4 regions of the Pseudomonas sp. PA1(2017) genome follow, and region 4 is predicted to be linked to each of the others. Evidence: riboswitches for the same ligand, from Rfam matches in the RefSeq annotation. Region 4 holds a riboswitch; each other region holds the start of a gene.

Region 1 (4,229 bases), on a different contig from region 4:
AGGTGCCGCCCGGACTGCCGCTGCTGCACGTGCATGCAGCGCTCATCGAACAGGCGCTGGTCAACGTGCTGGAAAACGCCGCGCGCTTTTCGCCCGAGGGCGGTCGGGTGACGGTCAGCGTCGCCCATGACGAGCGCGAGCTGGTGTTTCGCGTGACCGACCAGGGGCCGGGCATTCCGGCGGCCGAGCGCGAGCAGATCTTCGACATGTTCTACACCGCGGCGCGTGGCGACCGGGGCGGCAAGGGCACCGGGCTGGGCTTGGCCATCTGCCGGGGCATGCTCGGTGCCCACGGTGGCCGTGTCGAGGTCGCGGACGGCGATGATCGGCGCGGCACTGCCCTGTCGCTGCACCTGCCGCTGGCCCGCCATGCCGAGATGCCGGGAGGCGCCGATGAATGAGTCGCCGCGCATCCTGGTGATCGACGACGAGAAGCAGATTCGCAAGCTGCTGCGCATCAGCCTCGCCACCCAGTCGTTCACCGTGCTGGAGGCCGCCACGGGCGCCAAGGGCCTGACGCTGGCGGCGATCCAGTCGCCGCACCTGATCATTCTCGACCTGGGCCTGCCGGACATGGACGGCAGCGAGGTACTGCGCGAGCTGCGTGCCTGGTCGGCGGTGCCGGTGCTGGTGCTGTCGGTGCGCAACAGCCAGGAGGAAAAGGTGCGCCTGCTGGACCTGGGTGCCAACGACTACGTCACCAAGCCCTTCGGCATCCAGGAGTTCATGGCCCGCGCACGGGCGCTGCTGCGCGCCTCGTCGGACGAGTTGGTGCTGCAGCCGGCCATCCGCTCGGGGCAGCTGTACGTCGACCTGTCCCAGCGCCTGGTCACCCTGCGCGGCGTGGCGATCAGCCTGAGCAGGAAGGAGTACGGCGTGCTGGAGATTCTCGCCCGCAATCACGGCCGCATCGTCACCGCCGAACAGTTGATTCGCCTGGTCTGGGGGCCCAGTCATCTGGGCGACAGCCGCAGCCTGCGCACGGTGGTCGGCCGGTTGCGCCAGAAGTTCGGGGATGACCCGGGCGCTTCACGGGTCATCCAGACCATCGTGGGCGTCGGTTACCGCTTGATCGATGAGGAGTACTGAGTGCCGCACACACCCACCAACGGCCCGCTGACAGTAGCTGGGCGCATCATCGGCTATGCCCGTCCCAGCCGCGACGAGACCGATGCGCAGGTGCAGATCCAGGCGCTGCAAGCGGCTGGTTGTCGCCAGCTGTACGTGGAACAGGGCCAGGACGTCTGGCGCAGCCGACCGGAGCTGGCGCGCCTGCTCGGCGATATCCAGGCGGGCGACACGCTGATGGTCACCCGGCTCGATCGCCTGGCGCGCAGCACCCGCGACCTGCTGGAGATCGCCGAGCACATTCACTTCACCAGCGCCCGACTGGCCAGCCTCGCCGAGCCCTGGGTCAACGGCAATGCAGCGGGCCAGCCGGTACTGGCGGTGTTCGCCGGCATCGTCGCCTTCGAGCGCTCGCTGATCGTCGAACGCACCAGCCTCGGCCGCGAAGCCGCCAAGGCGCGGGGCGTGCAATTCGGCGCCAAGCCATGCCTGTCCGACGAGCAGATCGCGCTGGCCAACCAGATGATCGGGCAGGGCAGCTCCGTCAGCGAAGCTGCCAGCAAGCTGGGCGTGCACCGCTCGACGCTGTACCGGGCGTTGGGGCGGGTGAAGCAGCCGGCGCGGGAGTGATGCTGCCTTTTCTCGACTGATAGGCGTGGCCATTATTCAGTCGGTGCCGCTTTCGTCCGGTTAGCCTGCCACCATCGCTCAGAATAAGTACGCCGTCATGGGTAAGTACCCGACAGGTGCTTGGGCTTGCCTGAGGCTCGCAATGGCTTTCGACTCATCCGAGCTATTCAGTGAAGACCACCTGAGAAACGCTTGATCAACAACAGAGTATCTACGGCAACGAAAACTGGGCGTTCGAGGCCGATGGCCCGGTGCACCGCCGTATCGCTTGCAGCAACGACATGCCCATCAAGGAAAGCGAGCGCAAGTTTCACTGGCCACTCGGCCGTCGCCCGGATGATCCCCCGGGCCTGACCGAGCTGGGTTTGTAACCGTCGGCGACTTGCCGCGGTCGGCCTACAGGCCTCTCATCCTGGGGAGGGAGGAAAGACGGCTGATGACTTGTGGGCCTTGTGAGGCCCATGTGCTCGCGCTCCTACTCGAGCGAGCCAGCGATCCTGCTGGACATTCAAGTCTGATCAATGATCAGATGCGCGCCTGTTTCAGGTGTCCCATGCCGCCGTGCATGGGGTGAAACGGGAAGCCGGTTCGTCACTTCGGTGATCAGTCCGGCGCTGCCCCCGCAACGGTATGCGAGCGAAGCGTTCGATACACCACTGTGCTCCGGCATGGGAAGGTGAATGCTTCATGACCCTCGCGAGCCCGGAGACCGGCCTGTAACTTCGTTTGGCAAACCCGCGGTGGGCGGGCGCAGGCCGGTTTCCGCGGGCTAGTTGCGCCTGCGATTCCCTATGCGTTGTTCCCTCCGGGATTTTCTCATTCCTGTTCGAGTGGAACGATATGTCCCGTAATTCCCTGTTCAATGCCCTCTCGGGCAACTCACTTCGCGCGTGCTTGGCACCCTGCGTATTGCTGACCTTTTCGGTGCATGCCGCTGACGATGACGGTGCGCTAGCACTGCCTTCCACGGCCATCACAGGCGCTGCCGAACCTGAAGCACAGCCCGATCTGCATACGCCGACGACGTCTGGATCACGTTTGGGGCTGACCGCCCTGGAAACACCGGCAAGTGTCACCAGCATCGGTGCCGAGCAGGTTCTTCAGCGCAACAATGCCACCGTGCAAGATGCGGTGACTCGCTCGCCAGGCATCACCTTCATCGGTACGCCTGGTAACGGCGGCACAGCACTGTCGGCACGCGGCTTCGCCGGCCATGCGTCGACCATGCAGTTGTTCGACGGCAATCGACTGTACGTAGGCGCTGGTACGGTGACCTTTCCGGTGGACACTTGGTCGGTCGAGCGCATCGACATCCTGCGCGGGCCTGCCTCGGTGCTCTACGGCGAAGGGGCCACTGGTGCGGTGATCAATGTCGTGCCGAAGAAGCCATTCGAGGGCGATGTGCGCAACCGTGTGCGCCTGGGCTACGGCTCGGATGATCGGCGCCAGGCCGCGCTGGACAGCGGCGGCTCGTTGAGCGACAGCGTCAGCTATCGCTTCAACCTCAATCAGCAAGCCAGCAATGGCTGGGTGGACCGTGGCGACTCGACGAGCACGGCGATCAGTGCCGCGCTGCGCTGGGACGCCACCGACGATCTGAGCTTTACGCTGAGCCATGACTACGGTGATCAGGAGCCGATGCGGTACTTCGCAACCCCTCTGGTCAATGGACGATTGCGCGAGAGCCTGCGCGACAACAATTACAACGTCGAGGATTCGACCATTCGCTATAACGATCAGTCGACGCGGCTGGTCACCGACTGGACGATCAGTGAAAACCTGACGGCGAGCAATCAGCTGTATTTTCTGAAGACTCAGCGGCGTTGGCGCAACGCAGAGACCTACACGTGGCAACCCGGTGATGTGATCGAGCGAAGTGACTTCATCAGCATCAAACACACCCAGGAACAGATTGGCGACCGTCAGACGTTCACCCTGCAGCATTCACTGTTTGGTCTCGACAGCCGCACGGTGCTAGGCGGTGACTACAACTCCATCCGTTTCGTGCGCAAGCATGACTTCGGCAATAGCTTGAGCGACAGCGTGCCACTCGGTCAGTCAGGCGGTGGCAACTACATCAGCGATGATCCCTACCGCTCTCGCGAGGCCAATCAGGCGCGTCAATTCTCACTGTTCGCCGAGAACCGCACTCAACTCACCGAGCAACTGGCGCTCATTACCGGAGTACGCCGTGACCAGGTCCACCTGGATCGAAATGACCTGCTTGCCGGCACCCGTAGCGACCGCAGCCTGACCGGCAACAACTGGCGTGCCGGCCTCGTGTTCGCGGTAACCGATGACCTGTCACTCTACGGTCAGTACGCCACCAGCACTGAAGGTGTAGGCAACTTGCTGACCCTTAGCGCAGGACAGCAGCAATGGGACCTGAGTACGGCAAAGCAGACCGAGGTGGGCATCAAACAGCAATTTCTCGAGGGTAATGGCGAGTGGACGCTCGCCGCTTATCACATCGTGAAGAAAAAATTGCTCAGCGCTGACCCGCTCAATCCCGGGATTCAGCAACAGGTAGG
Region 2 (4,229 bases), 110 kb from region 4:
GGATGCGGCTCATCGCGGCTTGCTGACGTCGAGCAGGGTGATCGGCAACGCGCCGCGCCAGGTGTCGAACCCGCCCAACGGCTTGGCCTGGGCCACCTCGATGCGGGTCAGCTCGCCGCCGTGTTCGCCGCGAAAGGCGATCAGCGCTGCCTCGCTCTGCAAGGTCACGGCATTGGCCACCAGCCGACCGCCGGGCTTGAGTGCCTGCCAGCAGCGCTGCAGCACGCCAGGTACGGTCACGCCGCCGCCGATGAAGACCGCATCCGGCGCGGCCAACCCGTCCAGCGCCTCGGGCGCCCGCCCGGCCACCAGTTGCAGGCCGGGCACACCAAGGGCATCACGGTTATGGGCGATATGGGCCTGGCGCCCTTCGTCCGCCTCGATGGCGATGGCGCGGCAGCTGGGGTGGGCGCGCAGCCATTCGATGCCGATGGAACCGCAGCCGGCGCCGACATCCCAGAGCAGCTCGCCCGGTGAAGGCGCCAGCCGCGACAGGGTAATGGCCCGCACATCACGCTTGGTCAGCTGGCCGTCGTGGCGATAGGCATCGTCCGGCAAGCCGGGGGTCAGCGGCAGGCGAATGGCTTCATAGTCTGGAACGCACTCGATGGCCACCAGATTGAGATCCGCTGCGCGCTCCAGGGACCAGCCATCGGCGAGCCCATCAATGCGCCGTTCGCGTTCGCCGCCCAAGTGCTCGAACACGCTCAGCCGGCTGGGGCCGAAGTCCCGCTCGCGCAGCAGTTCGGCGACGGCGGCCGGGCTGTCGCCATCGTTGCTCAGCACCAGCAGGCGCGCGCCGGAATGGATTTGCACCTGCAGCGCTGCCAGCGGCCGGGCGACCAGCGATACGACGGCGGTGCTCTGCAGCGGCCAGCCCAGACGGGAAGCGGCCAGGGACACCGACGATGGCGCCGGCAGGATGCGCAGCTCGTCCGGCGCCAGCTCGCGAGCCAGGCTGGCGCCGACGCCGAAGAACATCGGGTCACCGCTGGCGAGCACACAGACCGGCGTGCCGCGGCGCTCGAGCACCGGCGTCAGGGAAAACGGCTTCGGCCAGGGCAGGCGCGTGGCACGGATGCAGTGGGGCAGCAGCGCCAGCTGGCGCTCGCTGCCGACCACCCAGCTCGGCCGCCAGCAATGCATGCCGCGCTGCCTTGCCGAGGCCGGCGTAGCCATCTTCACCAATGCCCACGACGGTCAGCCAGGGTGTCATTTCTCAGTCCTCATCATTGGCAGCCAGCGGTGGATTGGGTGGAGTGGCCATTCGCCCGATTTGTAGCAATGGCCTTCTCCACAGCGACTGCCATCGACACATCGCAGCCATGCTTCTGGGCGATCCGACGACGCGGCTTTTCATCCCGGCGGGCAAAGCGGGCATAATAGCGCCTCTGTCGGTGCCCAGCGGCTACATGTGAGCCAATGCGGCCTAAGAGGGAACACGAGAAAACCTGTTCAATAGCTAGCGAGCTAGAGCCCTGCAAGGCAGAAATTGGCGAGGAAGCGGAGTGTACTTCTGTACATGAGCATTACGAGGCATTTTCTAACGCAGCAGGGCCGACGCGCAGCAGATGTTGGGCAGGTTTTCCGCCGTGGCTGCCCCCGCAACTGTTGCAGCGAGCGCCTTGCCAATCGCCACTGGGAAACCGGGAAGGCCGGCCAGGCGCCATGACCTGCGAGCCAGGAGACCTGCCGGCCGATTCAGTCGCATGCGCCCACACCGGGCGGGGTGTCCCGGTGAGAGAAACTGACCCTTCTCTGGCCTATCCTCGAACGGATGCCCATGTGACCCGACTACGGTGATCCGTTGAAACAGCCTGCTCACACGCCATCGCTATCTGTTCGTCCCTCGGCCTGCCCGGGGTTGCTGCGTATCGTGCAGGCGAAGGACGGCGGCATCTGCCGCATCAAGCTGCCCTGCGGGCGCCTCGAAGCCGAGCAGGCCGAACGCATTTCCAAGGCCGCTCAGCGCCATGCCGGCGGGGTGATCGAGGCCACCAACCGCGGCAACTTGCAGATTCGCGGCATCCGCGCCGGTTGTGAAAACACGCTGATAAGCGAGCTGCTGGACGCTGGCCTGGGTCCGCGCTCGCCGGCCGCCGATGACGTGCGCAACCTGATGGTCAGCCCGGCAGCCGGCCTCGACCCGCAGGCGCTTGTGGATATCTCGCCGCTGGCCGCGCAACTGCTGGCGACCCTGGAGAACACGCCGCGCCTGCATGCCTTGTCACCGAAGTTCGCCCTGCTGCTCGACGGCGGCGAACGCCTGGCGATGCTCGAACACCCTCACGATATCTGGCTCAGCGCCCTGCCCCTGGAAGATGGGATCGGCTACGCCTTCGGTCTTGCCGGCTGTCCGCCCACGACGGCAGACGATGCACCCGCGCTGGCTGTCGTGCCACAGGCCGCGGCCCATGATCTGGTGATCGCCCTGCTCGAACTGTTTCTCGAGCTGGCCACACCCGAGCAGACGCGCATGCGCCATCTGCTGGAAAACCATGCGCCTGCCGAGCTGCTGCAGCGCTTGCAGGTTCGGCTGGGCGATGCGCTGCTACCGATAAACGAGTGGCGCCGGGCGCCGGCGCACGCCAATGCCCATCTCGGCATCCATGAGCAGCATCAGCCTGGTCTCGTGCATATCGGCGCCAGCCCTGCCCTTGGTCGGCTGGCGGCCGAACAGCTGCTAGGCCTGGCAGCCCTCGCCCGCCGCCATGGCGATGGCAGCCTGCGCCTGACGCCTTGGCAAAGCGTGCTACTGCCGAATATTCCCAAAGCCGCTGTCGATGAGGTTATCCACAGCCTGCAAGGTCTCGGCCTATTGACCGACGCCGCCGCGCCGCTGGCGCGGATCATCGCCTGTACCGGCGCCAGCGGCTGCGCCAAGGGGTTGGCCGACACCAAGGCCGATGCCCTGCGTCTGGCCGAACGGCTGCCCGCCGGCAGTGAACGACCGAGCATTCACCTCACGGGCTGCAGCCGCTCTTGCGCCGCCGCCCACCGCACGCCCTTCACCCTGCTGGCCGTGGCCGAAGGTCGCTACGACCTGTTCGCCCGCCAGCCTCTCGGCAGTGGCTTCGGCCAGTTGCTGGGCCATCACCTGACACCTGACGAAGCCGGCGCCCTGCTCGCCTCGCTCACCGCTACCCGGAGTTTCACCCGATGACCGATTACATCCGCGATGGTCAGGAGATCTATCGCAATTCCTTTTCCATCATCCGCGCCGAGGCCGACCTGAGCGCCATTCCGGCGGATCTGGAAAAGCTCGCGGTGCGGGTCATCCACGCCTGCGGCATGGTCGACGTGGTGCAGGATCTGCGCTTCTCGCCGGGTGCCGGTACGGCAGGGCGTGAAGCACTGGCCAGGGGCGCGGCGATTCTTTGTGACGCACGGATGGTTGCCGAGGGCGTCACCCGCACGCGGCTGCAGGCCGCCAACCCGGTGATCTGCACCCTCAACGATGCCGGCGTACCGGAGCTGGCCAAGCAGCTCGGCAATACCCGCTCGGCGGTGGCCCTGGAACACTGGCGCGAACACCTGGAAGGCTCCGTGGTGGTGATCGGCAACGCGCCGACGGCGCTGTTCTACCTGCTCGACATGCTCGCCGCCGGCGCGCCCAAGCCGGCGCTGATCCTCGGCTTCCCGGTGGGCTTCGTCGGCGCTGCCGAATCCAAGGATCTGCTCGCCGCTACCTATGCCGAGCATGGCGTGCCCTACGTGATCGTCCAGGGCCGCCGCGGTGGCAGCGCCATGGCCGCCGCGGCAGTCAACGCCCTGGCCACGGAGGTCGAGTGATGAGCGGTATTGACCTCCCCGGTATGGACCGCCACGGCAAGGGCCGCCTGCTCGGCCTGGGCGTTGGCCCCGGCGACCCGGAACTGATCACCCTCAAGGCCCTGCGGCTGCTCAAGTCGGCGCCGGTGGTCGGCTATTTCGTGGCCAAGGCCAAGGCCAACGTCGGCCAGGGCGGCAATGCCTTCGGCATCATCGAGGCGCACCTGCAAGACAGCCAGCAACGCCTGCCGCTGGTCTACCCGGTAACCACCGAAAAACTCGAGCCGCCACTGACCTACGAAGGCGTGATCAGCGATTTCTACGACACCTGCGCGGTGCAGATCGCCGAACACCTGGACGCCGGTCGCGACGTGGCGGTGATCTGCGAGGGCGACCCGTTCTTCTACGGCTCCTACATGTACCTGCACGACCGCCTGGCCGAGCGTTACGAGGCCGAG
Region 3 (4,229 bases), on a different contig from region 4:
TCGATCAGGCCGATGCCGGTGCAGACGACGCCGCTGCCGAATTCGCCGATCACGCACCCTATGAGCTGCCGCAGTTGGCCGACAGCGTGCTGGAAAAGGGCATCTCCCTGATCGGCACTCGCTACCGTTTCGGTGGCAACTCGGTGAAGACCGGGTTCGACTGCAGTGGCTTCATCGGTTACCTGTTCCGCGAGGAGCTGGGCATGGAACTGCCGCGCTCGACCCGCGACATGATCAACATCGATGCTCCGTTGGTCGAACGCAAGGCGCTCGAGCCGGGTGATCTGGTGTTCTTCAGCACCGCCGGCCGTGGCCGCGTCAGCCATGCAGGCATCTACCTGGGTGACGATCAGTTCATCCATTCCTCCAGCAGCCGCAGCGGTGGCGTGCGCATCGACAGCCTGGATGATGGCTACTGGAAGCGTACGTTCATCGAAGCCAAGCGCGTTCTGGCGCTGGCGCCGACCGAGCATCTGGCCTCCCAGCACTGATAAATCGTTGCCTGATCGAGTCGGTCGGGCAACAATTTTAATGTTTTCAAGTGACTGCAGCGTAAAGCTAAAGCTTGCACTGCAGTTGTGAACGCGGCAGAGTAGGGCGCATTCAGGCTCCAGGATCGTCCGTCCATGACTGCCACCATCCGCATCGCCTTCCTCTTGCTCGCGGCACTGCTCAGTGCTTGTTCCAGCCGGGCGCCCGTACCTGCTCCGAAACCTGTCGTCGTCATGCCTGCTCCCGGTGCCTATCAGGGTGGCGCGGATGATGTGCTGTTTCGTGCGCTCGGTCTGGTGGGTACCCCTTATCGCTACGGCGGCAACACGCCGGACAGCGGTTTTGATTGCAGCGGCCTGATCGGCTACGTGTACCGTGATGCCGCCGGCATCAGCCTGCCACGCTCGACCCGCGAGCTGATCAGCATGCGCGCGCCGACCATCGGCCGCGATTCCCTGCGCAGTGGTGACCTGGTGTTCTTCGCTACCAGCGGTGGTAGGCAGGTCAGCCATGCCGGCATTTACGTCGGTGAGGGGCGCTTCGTGCATGCGCCGTCATCGGGCGGCACCGTCCGCCTGGACAGCCTCGGCAACAGTTACTGGCAGCGCACCTATATCGAAGCCAAGCGCGTTTTTCCGGTGGAGCTTGCCAGCCATCCCTGAGCTGCCGTCGCCCAGAGCAGCGCTACATGGCTGACTCTCCGATTGACGCTTATGCCGTCAGTCCTTACCCTTTGCGACCTGCTTCAGGTGTCCCTGGTCTCGGCCAGGGGTGAAACTGGGAAGTCGGTGCGCTGCCGCCAAGCGAGCAATGCCGACGCTGCCCCCGCAACGGTAAACGAGCCCAACCATGCTTCTGGCCACTGTATCTTCGATGCGGGAAGGCGGCGTGGTTCGTCGTGTTCTGTGAACGCGGCACTCGTGAGCCCGGAGACCGGCCTGTCGCTTTTTCCTTAGGTTGCGCGGTGGGCGCGGCCGGTGCGCGGCCCTAGGGCCAGCCCCTGCCTGCTCCTGCGTGATCGTTTTTATCGTCGGGCACCGATACGTGCTCGAACCGCGCGAGCTTGCTGGCGCCGAGGAGATCCCATGAGCGAATCGACCCCATCCCCCAGCCGCGAATCGGCCGAGCGCGACGCGCGCCATAACGCCCGCATGGCGCGCAAGAAAGCGCTGATGGACGAAAAGATCGCCCAGGCCCAGGAAGAATACGGCTTGCTGCTGGTGCACAGCGGCAACGGCAAGGGCAAGAGCAGTTCGGCCTTCGGTATGGTTGCCCGTGCGCTCGGCCATGGCCTGAAAGTCGGCGTCGTGCAGTTCATCAAGGGCGGCATGGCCACCGGCGAAGAGCACTTCTTCCGGCGCTTTCCCGATGAAGTCAGCTACCACGTGATGGGCGAGGGCTACACCTGGGATACCCAGGATCGCCAGCGCGATGTCGAGAAGGCACGCTTGGCCTGGGATGTTGCCAGGCAGTTGCTGAACGATCCGCAGATCGCCCTGGTGGTGCTGGACGAACTGAACATCGCCCTCAAGCACGGCTACCTGGATGTGGACGTGGTGCTGCGCGATATCGAATCGCGCCCGGAGCTGCAGCACGTCGTGGTGACCGGTCGTGGCGCACCGCCAGCCCTGCTCGAAGCGGCCGATACGGTGACCGAAATGACTCTGGTCAAGCATGCCTTCAAGGCCGGTGTGAAGGCGCAGAAGGGCGTGGAATTTTGAGCACGACAGATGCGCTTTCCGCCGAGCCTGGGGCGCCACGGCAGTGCCCGGCCCTGGTGATCGCCGCGCCCGCCTCGGGGCAGGGCAAGACCACCGTCACTGCTGCCCTGGCGCGCCTGCACACCCGACGAGGCAAGCGGGTACGGGTGTTCAAGTGTGGGCCGGACTTTCTCGACCCGATGATTCTTTCCCGCGCCAGCGGCAACCCGGTCTATCAGCTGGACCTGTGGATGGTCGGCGAAGCCGAGAGCCGCCGCCTGCTCTGGGAAGCCGCTGGCGAGGCCGATCTGATTCTGATCGAAGGGGTAATGGGCTTGTTCGACGGTTCGCCGTCGGCAGCTGACTTGGCGCGCCGTTTCGGTGTGCCGGTGCTCGGGGTGATCGATGGCTCGGCCATGGCCCAGACCTTCGGCGCCCTGGCCGTCGGCCTGGCCAGCTACCAGCCTGACCTGCCGTTCTCCGGCGTGCTCGGCAACCGCGTCAATCCGGGTCGCCATAACGACCTGATCCGTGACAGCCTGCCGGCTTCGATCCGCTGGTATGGCTCGTTGCCACGCCGTGCGGCCATCGAACTGCCCAGCCGGCACCTCGGCCTGGTGCAGGCTGGCGAACTCGTCGACCTCGATACGCGCCTGGATACCGCGGCCGATGCTCTGGAGCAGACGGCGACGATCACGCTGCCGCCGCCGGTGACCTTCGCCGCGCCCTCGACCGAATCGGTAGCGCCGCTGCTCGCTGGCGTACGCATCGGTGTGGCTTTTGATGCTTCCTTCGCGTTCATCTACCAGGCCAATCTCGACCTGCTCGAGCAGATGGGCGCGACGCTGACGTTCTTCAGCCCGCTGACCGACGAGGCGCTGCCCGACGTGGACAGCCTTTACCTGCCGGGCGGCTACCCGGAGTTGCATCTGCAGGCGCTGGCCGCCAATCGGCCGATGATCGACGCCATCAAGGCCCATCAGCAGGCCGGCAAGCCGCTGCTCGCCGAGTGCGGCGGCATGCTGTATCTGCTCGAGTCGCTGAGCGATGTCGCTGGCGAGCGCGCCGAGCTGGCCGGTCTGCTGCCTGGCACTGCGCAGATGCAGAAGCGTCTGGTTGCCCTGGCCCTGCAGAGTGTCGAACTGCCCGAGGGCGTGCTGCGCGGGCACAGTTATCACCACTCGTGCCTGGACTCTGCGCTGCAGCCGCTGGCCCGCGGGGACTGCCCGAACGACAAGCCGGTCAGCGAGGCGGTGTTCCGACTCGAGCGCCTGACCGCGTCCTATATTCATTTCTACCTGCCTTCCAATCCGCCAGCCGCTGCGGCGTTGTTTCGTCCATGACCGCGCACGCCTTCAGCGCCGAGGAGCGCGCCGCGGTCTACCGCGCCATTGCCGAGCGCCGTGACATGCGCCATTTCAGTGGTGGCGAGGTCGCGCCCGAGTTGCTCGCCCGCCTGCTTGAAGCGGCGCACCAGGCGCCCAGCGTTGGCTTGATGCAGCCGTGGCGTTTCATCCGCATCACCCGGCCGGCGCTGCGTGAAGCCATCTATCAGTTGGTCGAGCGCGAGCGCCAGCTGACCGCCGAGGCACTGGGCGAGCGCTCCGACGAATTCATGCGGCTGAAGGTCGAGGGCGTTCGCGACTGCGCCGAAGTGCTGGTGGCGGCCTTGATGGAAGGCCGCGAGGCCCACGTGTTCGGCCGGCGCACCTTGCCGGAAATGGACATGGCGTCGCTTTCCTGCGCGATCCAGAACCTATGGCTGGCGGCCCGTGCCGAAGGCCTGGGCATGGGCTGGGTGTCGCTGTTCGACCCCGTCGCCCTGGCCGAGCTGCTGGGCATGCCGCCGGGCAGCAAGCCGGTCGCGGTGCTCTGCCTGGGGCCGGTGCAGGCCTTTTACCCGGCGCCGATGCTGGCCCAGGAAGGTTGGGCGCAAGTGCGGCCGCTGCACGAACTGCTGTTCGAGGATCGTTGGGATCAGCATGAATAACGAGAACCGTCCATGAGCCTGATCCTCAGCGCTGTCGCGGGCGTGGC
Region 4 (4,229 bases):
CCAGGCAGGCTGCCTCCTTGAGGCTGGCCACCGCAATGGGTAAAGGGTTGAGGCCCTGAGCCTGCAGGCGCTGGCAGAAGGAGTCGACGAAGGCGGTATTGGCCGCCTGCACATGGGTGCGATAGAACAGCAAGGCGGCAACCGGTGCGTCCGCTTGCCAGTCGCCGCGCCAGTCCTGCAGCGAGGCGTTGCCGATACGCGGGTGATAGAGGCCGACCCGCGGCAGCGCCTGCGGCGGCTGCCAACCGTAGTCACGGCCCAGGTAATGATCGGCGATGCACTGGAAGAACTGCCGCGCGTTATCCACACCACCCTGACGCAGGTACTGCCAGAGCCGCTCGGCATCCTCGGCGGCCACGTTGCCCAACCCGGTCAGCTCGGGATCGGGGCTGTCGTCGCCAGGCACCAGAATCAGCGTCTTGCCCTGCCCCGCCAGTTCCACCAGGCGCTGAATGCCGTAGCGCCAGTAGCTGACGCCGCCGTGCACGGAAATCAGGATGACCTTGGCGTGCCTGAGCACCTGCTCGACGTAGAAATCCACCGAGGCGTTGTTGCTCAGCTGCGCCGGGCTGGCCAAGCGCAGGCTGGGGTAATCCTCGGGCAGGTGCCGGGCAACCTCGGCCAACAGCGACAGGTGCGAATCACCGGTGCACAGCACCACCAGCTCGGCGGGCGTCTGGCCGAGGTCGGCGATGCTGTCGGCCGGCAGCGACTGGCCGGGCTGGGTACGCAGCAGGTGCATGACGGGCGCCGGTTACGCCAGCGCCGCGTTCAGCTCGGCGGCGATGGCGGTGTGATCCAGCGCCTGGCCGATCACGATCAGGCGGGTCACCCGTGCTTCGTCAGGCTTCCATGCACGGTCGAAATATTTGTCGAACCGCTGGCCGACGCCTTGCAGCAGCAGGCGCATGGGTTTGTTCGGCACGGCAACGAAGCCTTTCACGCGCAGAATGCCGTGTTTGCCGACCACATCCTTCAGCGCAGCGAGTAGTCGCGCCTCGTCCGCTTCCGGTAGTTCCACGTGGAACGAGTCGAATTCGTCGTGATCGTGATCGTCGTCTTCATCGTCGTGGTGAGTGCGGCGGCCCTCGATATGCAGCTCGGTCTCGCTGTTCAGGCCCAGCAACACATTGAGTGGCAGCGAGCCGCCATGAGCCTCGACCACCTTCACCGCCGGCGGCAGCTCCTCGGCCACTTCGGCGCGCACGGCGGCCAACGCGTCGGCATCGAGCAGGTCGGCCTTGTTGAGGATCACCAGGTCGGCGCTGGCCAGTTGGTCGGCGAACAGCTCGTGCAGCGGCGACTCATGGTCGAGATTAGGGTCGAGCTTGCGTTGGGCATCGACCTGATCCGGGAAGGCGGCGAAGGTGCCAGCTGCGACGGCCGGACTGTCGACCACGGTGATCACCGCATCGACGGTGCAGGCGTTGCGGATTTCCGGCCAGTTGAAGGCCTGCACCAGTGGCTTGGGCAGGGCCAGGCCGCTGGTTTCGATGAGGATATGGTCGAGGTCGCCGCGACGCTCCACCAGCTCGCGCATCACCGGAAAGAACTCTTCCTGCACGGTGCAGCACAGGCAGCCGTTGGCCAGTTCGAACACCCGGCCATTGGCCTCTTCCTCGGTGCAGCCGATGGAGCACTGCTTGAGGATTTCGCCGTCGATACCCAGCTCGCCGAATTCGTTGACGATCACCGCGATGCGCCGGCCCTCGGCATTTTCCAGCATGTGGCGCAGCAAGGTGGTCTTACCGGCACCGAGAAAACCGGTGACGATGGTGACGGGAAGTTTGGCGAGCGTTTTCATGGAAGCCCCTGGCGTCTGGAGAAACGGCGAGCGGGCAATAGGATGGCAGGCGCGGGCAAACCCATGCCGAGCATCACCGGATCACCCCGCCCGGTTGTCGAAAGCGTTATCGAGGCAGGTCTCCTGGCTGGCAGGTCATGGCGCGCGGCCGGCCTTCCCGGTTGCCCAGTGGCGATTGGCGACGCACTCGCTGCTTACAGTTGCGGGGGCAGCCACGGCGGTCCGTGTTCCCTCTTAGCTGCTTGATGACAAGCAGCACCTCGAAAACGCAAGGCTACGCAGAGCCCGCCGTACGGTCAATTGCCAGAAGACCTGCAACATATTGACGCACTTGCCGCTTCGTGGTGTTCTTGCCCGGTTGTTTCAGGTGTCTCACGTCGACGTGCGTGAGGTGAAACGGGAAGCCGGTTCGAGTCCGGCGCTGCCCCCGCAACGGTAAGCGAATGCCAGGATCGTTTTGGCCACTGTGCGCATGCATGGGAAGGCCGATCCCCATCGCCGCAAGGTGATCATCGCGAGCCCGGAGACCGGCCTGGATCGTCTGTTTGGCAACCCGCGGTGGGCGGGCACGCGCCGATCGCTGCCTGCCTGTGCGGGCTGTCTCGCCGTGTCCTGCTGTGCCGTTTACCCCTGAGGTCTACGATCATGTCCAGCAGCGTCATTTCCACCTCCAGCGTTTCCACATTGCCCCTCTCACAGCGCATCCTGCTTGCTGTCGGGAGCTGCGTGCTGGGCGCCGTGCTGATTTTCTTCGCCGGCTTCTCCCACGTCGAAGCCCTGCACAACGCCGCCCACGACACCCGGCACAGCGCCGCGTTTCCGTGCCACTGAGGGATTGCTGATGATCAAGCGTATCGCCCAGACCGCCGGCTTCGCCGGCCTGCTCGCCGCCATCGTGCTGACCTTGCTGCAGAGCCTGTGGGTCACCCCGCTGATCCTTCAGGCGGAAACGTTCGAGGTCGCGGAGCCTGCCGCCATCGAGCACAGCCATGACGCCACCGCTGCCCACGACCATGGCGCGAGCGGCCACAGCCACGACGGCGAAGCCTGGGCGCCGGAAGACGGCTGGCAGCGGCTGTTATCCACAGGCCTGAGCAATCTGGTCGTCGCCGTCGGCTTCGCGCTGATGCTCGCCGGCCTGTTCACCCTGCGCGCCCCGGAAAAAACCTCGCAGGGCCTGCTCTGGGGGCTGGCCGGATTCGCCACCTTCGTCCTGGCGCCCGCCAGCGGCTTGCCGCCAGAGCTGCCGGGCACTGCCGCAGCGGAACTGTTGCTGCGCCAGTACTGGTGGATCGGCGCGGCTGCTTCGACCGCTGCGGGCCTGGCGCTGCTGGCGTTCGGCGGCAACTGGATGCTGCGCATTCTCGGTGCGGCGATTCTCGCCTTGCCCCACCTGCTCGGCGCGCCGCAGCCCGACGTGCATGAAAGCCTGGCGCCCGAGGCGCTGGAGCATCAGTTCATTCTCGCCTCGCTGCTGACCAACGCTGCGTTCTGGGCAGCGCTGGGCCTGGCTGCCGCTTGGTTCCACGGCCGTGGGCGCCGGCAGCAGTGAGTGAGCGGCCTGCTCTCGTCGCCGGCCTGGGTTGCCGGCGCGAGTGCTCGCTCGAAGAGTTGCTGAGCCTGCTCGACAACACGCTGGCTGAGCATGGCTCGAGCACTGCCGAGCTGACAGCCCTGGCCAGCAGCGACCACAAGGCTGACGAGCCAGGCTTGCAGCAACTGGCTGCCCAGCTGAACCTGCCGATCCACTTCCTGCCCGCCGAGGTGCTGGCGGGTTACCATGGGCGCCTGACCGAGACCTCGGCGCAGGCGCTGCAGGCTACCGGCACGCCAAGCGTTGCCGAAGCCAGCGCTCTGGCCCTGGCCGAACAGCTGAGTGACCGAACCGCTCGTCTGTGGATAACCAAGCGCAAGAGCGCCAACGCAACACTGGCCGTTGCCCGCAACGATCCGTAGGGTGGATCGGGACGCGTAGTCCACGCTTTCTCTATCCACGGGAAGGCGATCCCCCACCTGGCGACCGCATAAGCCGAACACCACGGTGGAAGAGAAAAGCGTCTTTCACCCTATACCCAGGAATCCCATGACCGTCTATTTCATCGGCGCCGGCCCCGGCGACCCCGAGCTGATCACCGTCAAGGGCCAGCGCCTGATTCATAGCTGCCCGGTAATCCTCTACGCCGGCTCGCTGGTGCCCGAAGCAGTGCTGGCCGGCCACCGCGCCCACCAGGTGGTGAATACCGCCGAGCTGCATCTCGATGAAATCATCGCCCTGCTACAGGCGGCCCATGCACGTGGCGAAGACGTGGCGCGGGTGCATTCGGGCGATCCGTCGCTGTACGGCGCCATCGGCGAACAGATTCGTCACCTGCGTGCGCTGGGCATCCCCTTCGAGATCGTCCCCGGCGTGACCGCCACGGCCGCC

Evidence for each region. A riboswitch is a leader RNA that binds a small molecule or an ion and turns the genes downstream of it on or off. The one in region 4 is predicted to bind cobalamin.
Region 1: another riboswitch for cobalamin. It lies ahead of BVH01_RS13790 (TonB-dependent siderophore receptor); the one in region 4 lies ahead of cobW (cobalamin biosynthesis protein CobW).
Region 2: another riboswitch for cobalamin. It lies ahead of cobG (precorrin-3B synthase); the one in region 4 lies ahead of cobW (cobalamin biosynthesis protein CobW).
Region 3: another riboswitch for cobalamin. It lies ahead of cobO (cob(I)yrinic acid a,c-diamide adenosyltransferase); the one in region 4 lies ahead of cobW (cobalamin biosynthesis protein CobW).

What each region holds. Positions count from the first base shown of each region.
Region 1 is NZ_MSXU01000009.1:1,492,896-1,497,124, forward strand. It holds gene BVH01_RS13770 (sensor histidine kinase KdpD) at 1-401, shown strand, start outside; gene BVH01_RS13775 (response regulator transcription factor) at 394-1,089, shown strand; gene BVH01_RS13780 (recombinase family protein) at 1,090-1,698, shown strand; gene BVH01_RS13785 (DUF1348 family protein) at 1,908-2,069, shown strand; cobalamin riboswitch at 2,226-2,431, shown strand; gene BVH01_RS13790 (TonB-dependent siderophore receptor) at 2,539-4,229, shown strand, end outside.
Region 2 is NZ_MSXU01000001.1:762,161-766,389, forward strand. It holds gene BVH01_RS03475 (cobalt-precorrin-6A reductase) at 1-13, opposite strand, end outside; partial or broken gene cbiE (precorrin-6y C5,15-methyltransferase (decarboxylating) subunit CbiE) at 10-1,216, opposite strand; cobalamin riboswitch at 1,379-1,712, shown strand; gene cobG (precorrin-3B synthase) at 1,808-3,163, shown strand; gene BVH01_RS03490 (precorrin-8X methylmutase) at 3,160-3,792, shown strand; gene BVH01_RS03495 (precorrin-2 C(20)-methyltransferase) at 3,816-4,229, shown strand, end outside.
Region 3 is NZ_MSXU01000009.1:1,336,615-1,340,843, reverse strand. It holds gene BVH01_RS13085 (C40 family peptidase) at 1-491, shown strand, start outside; gene BVH01_RS13080 (C40 family peptidase) at 627-1,154, shown strand; cobalamin riboswitch at 1,223-1,449, shown strand; gene cobO (cob(I)yrinic acid a,c-diamide adenosyltransferase) at 1,578-2,213, shown strand; gene BVH01_RS13070 (cobyrinate a,c-diamide synthase) at 2,210-3,535, shown strand; gene bluB (5,6-dimethylbenzimidazole synthase) at 3,532-4,182, shown strand; gene cbiB (adenosylcobinamide-phosphate synthase CbiB) at 4,195-4,229, shown strand, end outside.
Region 4 is NZ_MSXU01000001.1:875,611-879,839, reverse strand. It holds gene cobN (cobaltochelatase subunit CobN) at 1-742, opposite strand, end outside; gene cobW (cobalamin biosynthesis protein CobW) at 755-1,804, opposite strand; cobalamin riboswitch at 1,900-2,082, opposite strand; cobalamin riboswitch at 2,153-2,355, shown strand; gene BVH01_RS03985 (CbtB domain-containing protein) at 2,450-2,635, shown strand; gene BVH01_RS03980 (CbtA family protein) at 2,646-3,356, shown strand; gene BVH01_RS03975 (cobalamin biosynthesis protein) at 3,353-3,760, shown strand; gene cobM (precorrin-4 C(11)-methyltransferase) at 3,888-4,229, shown strand, end outside.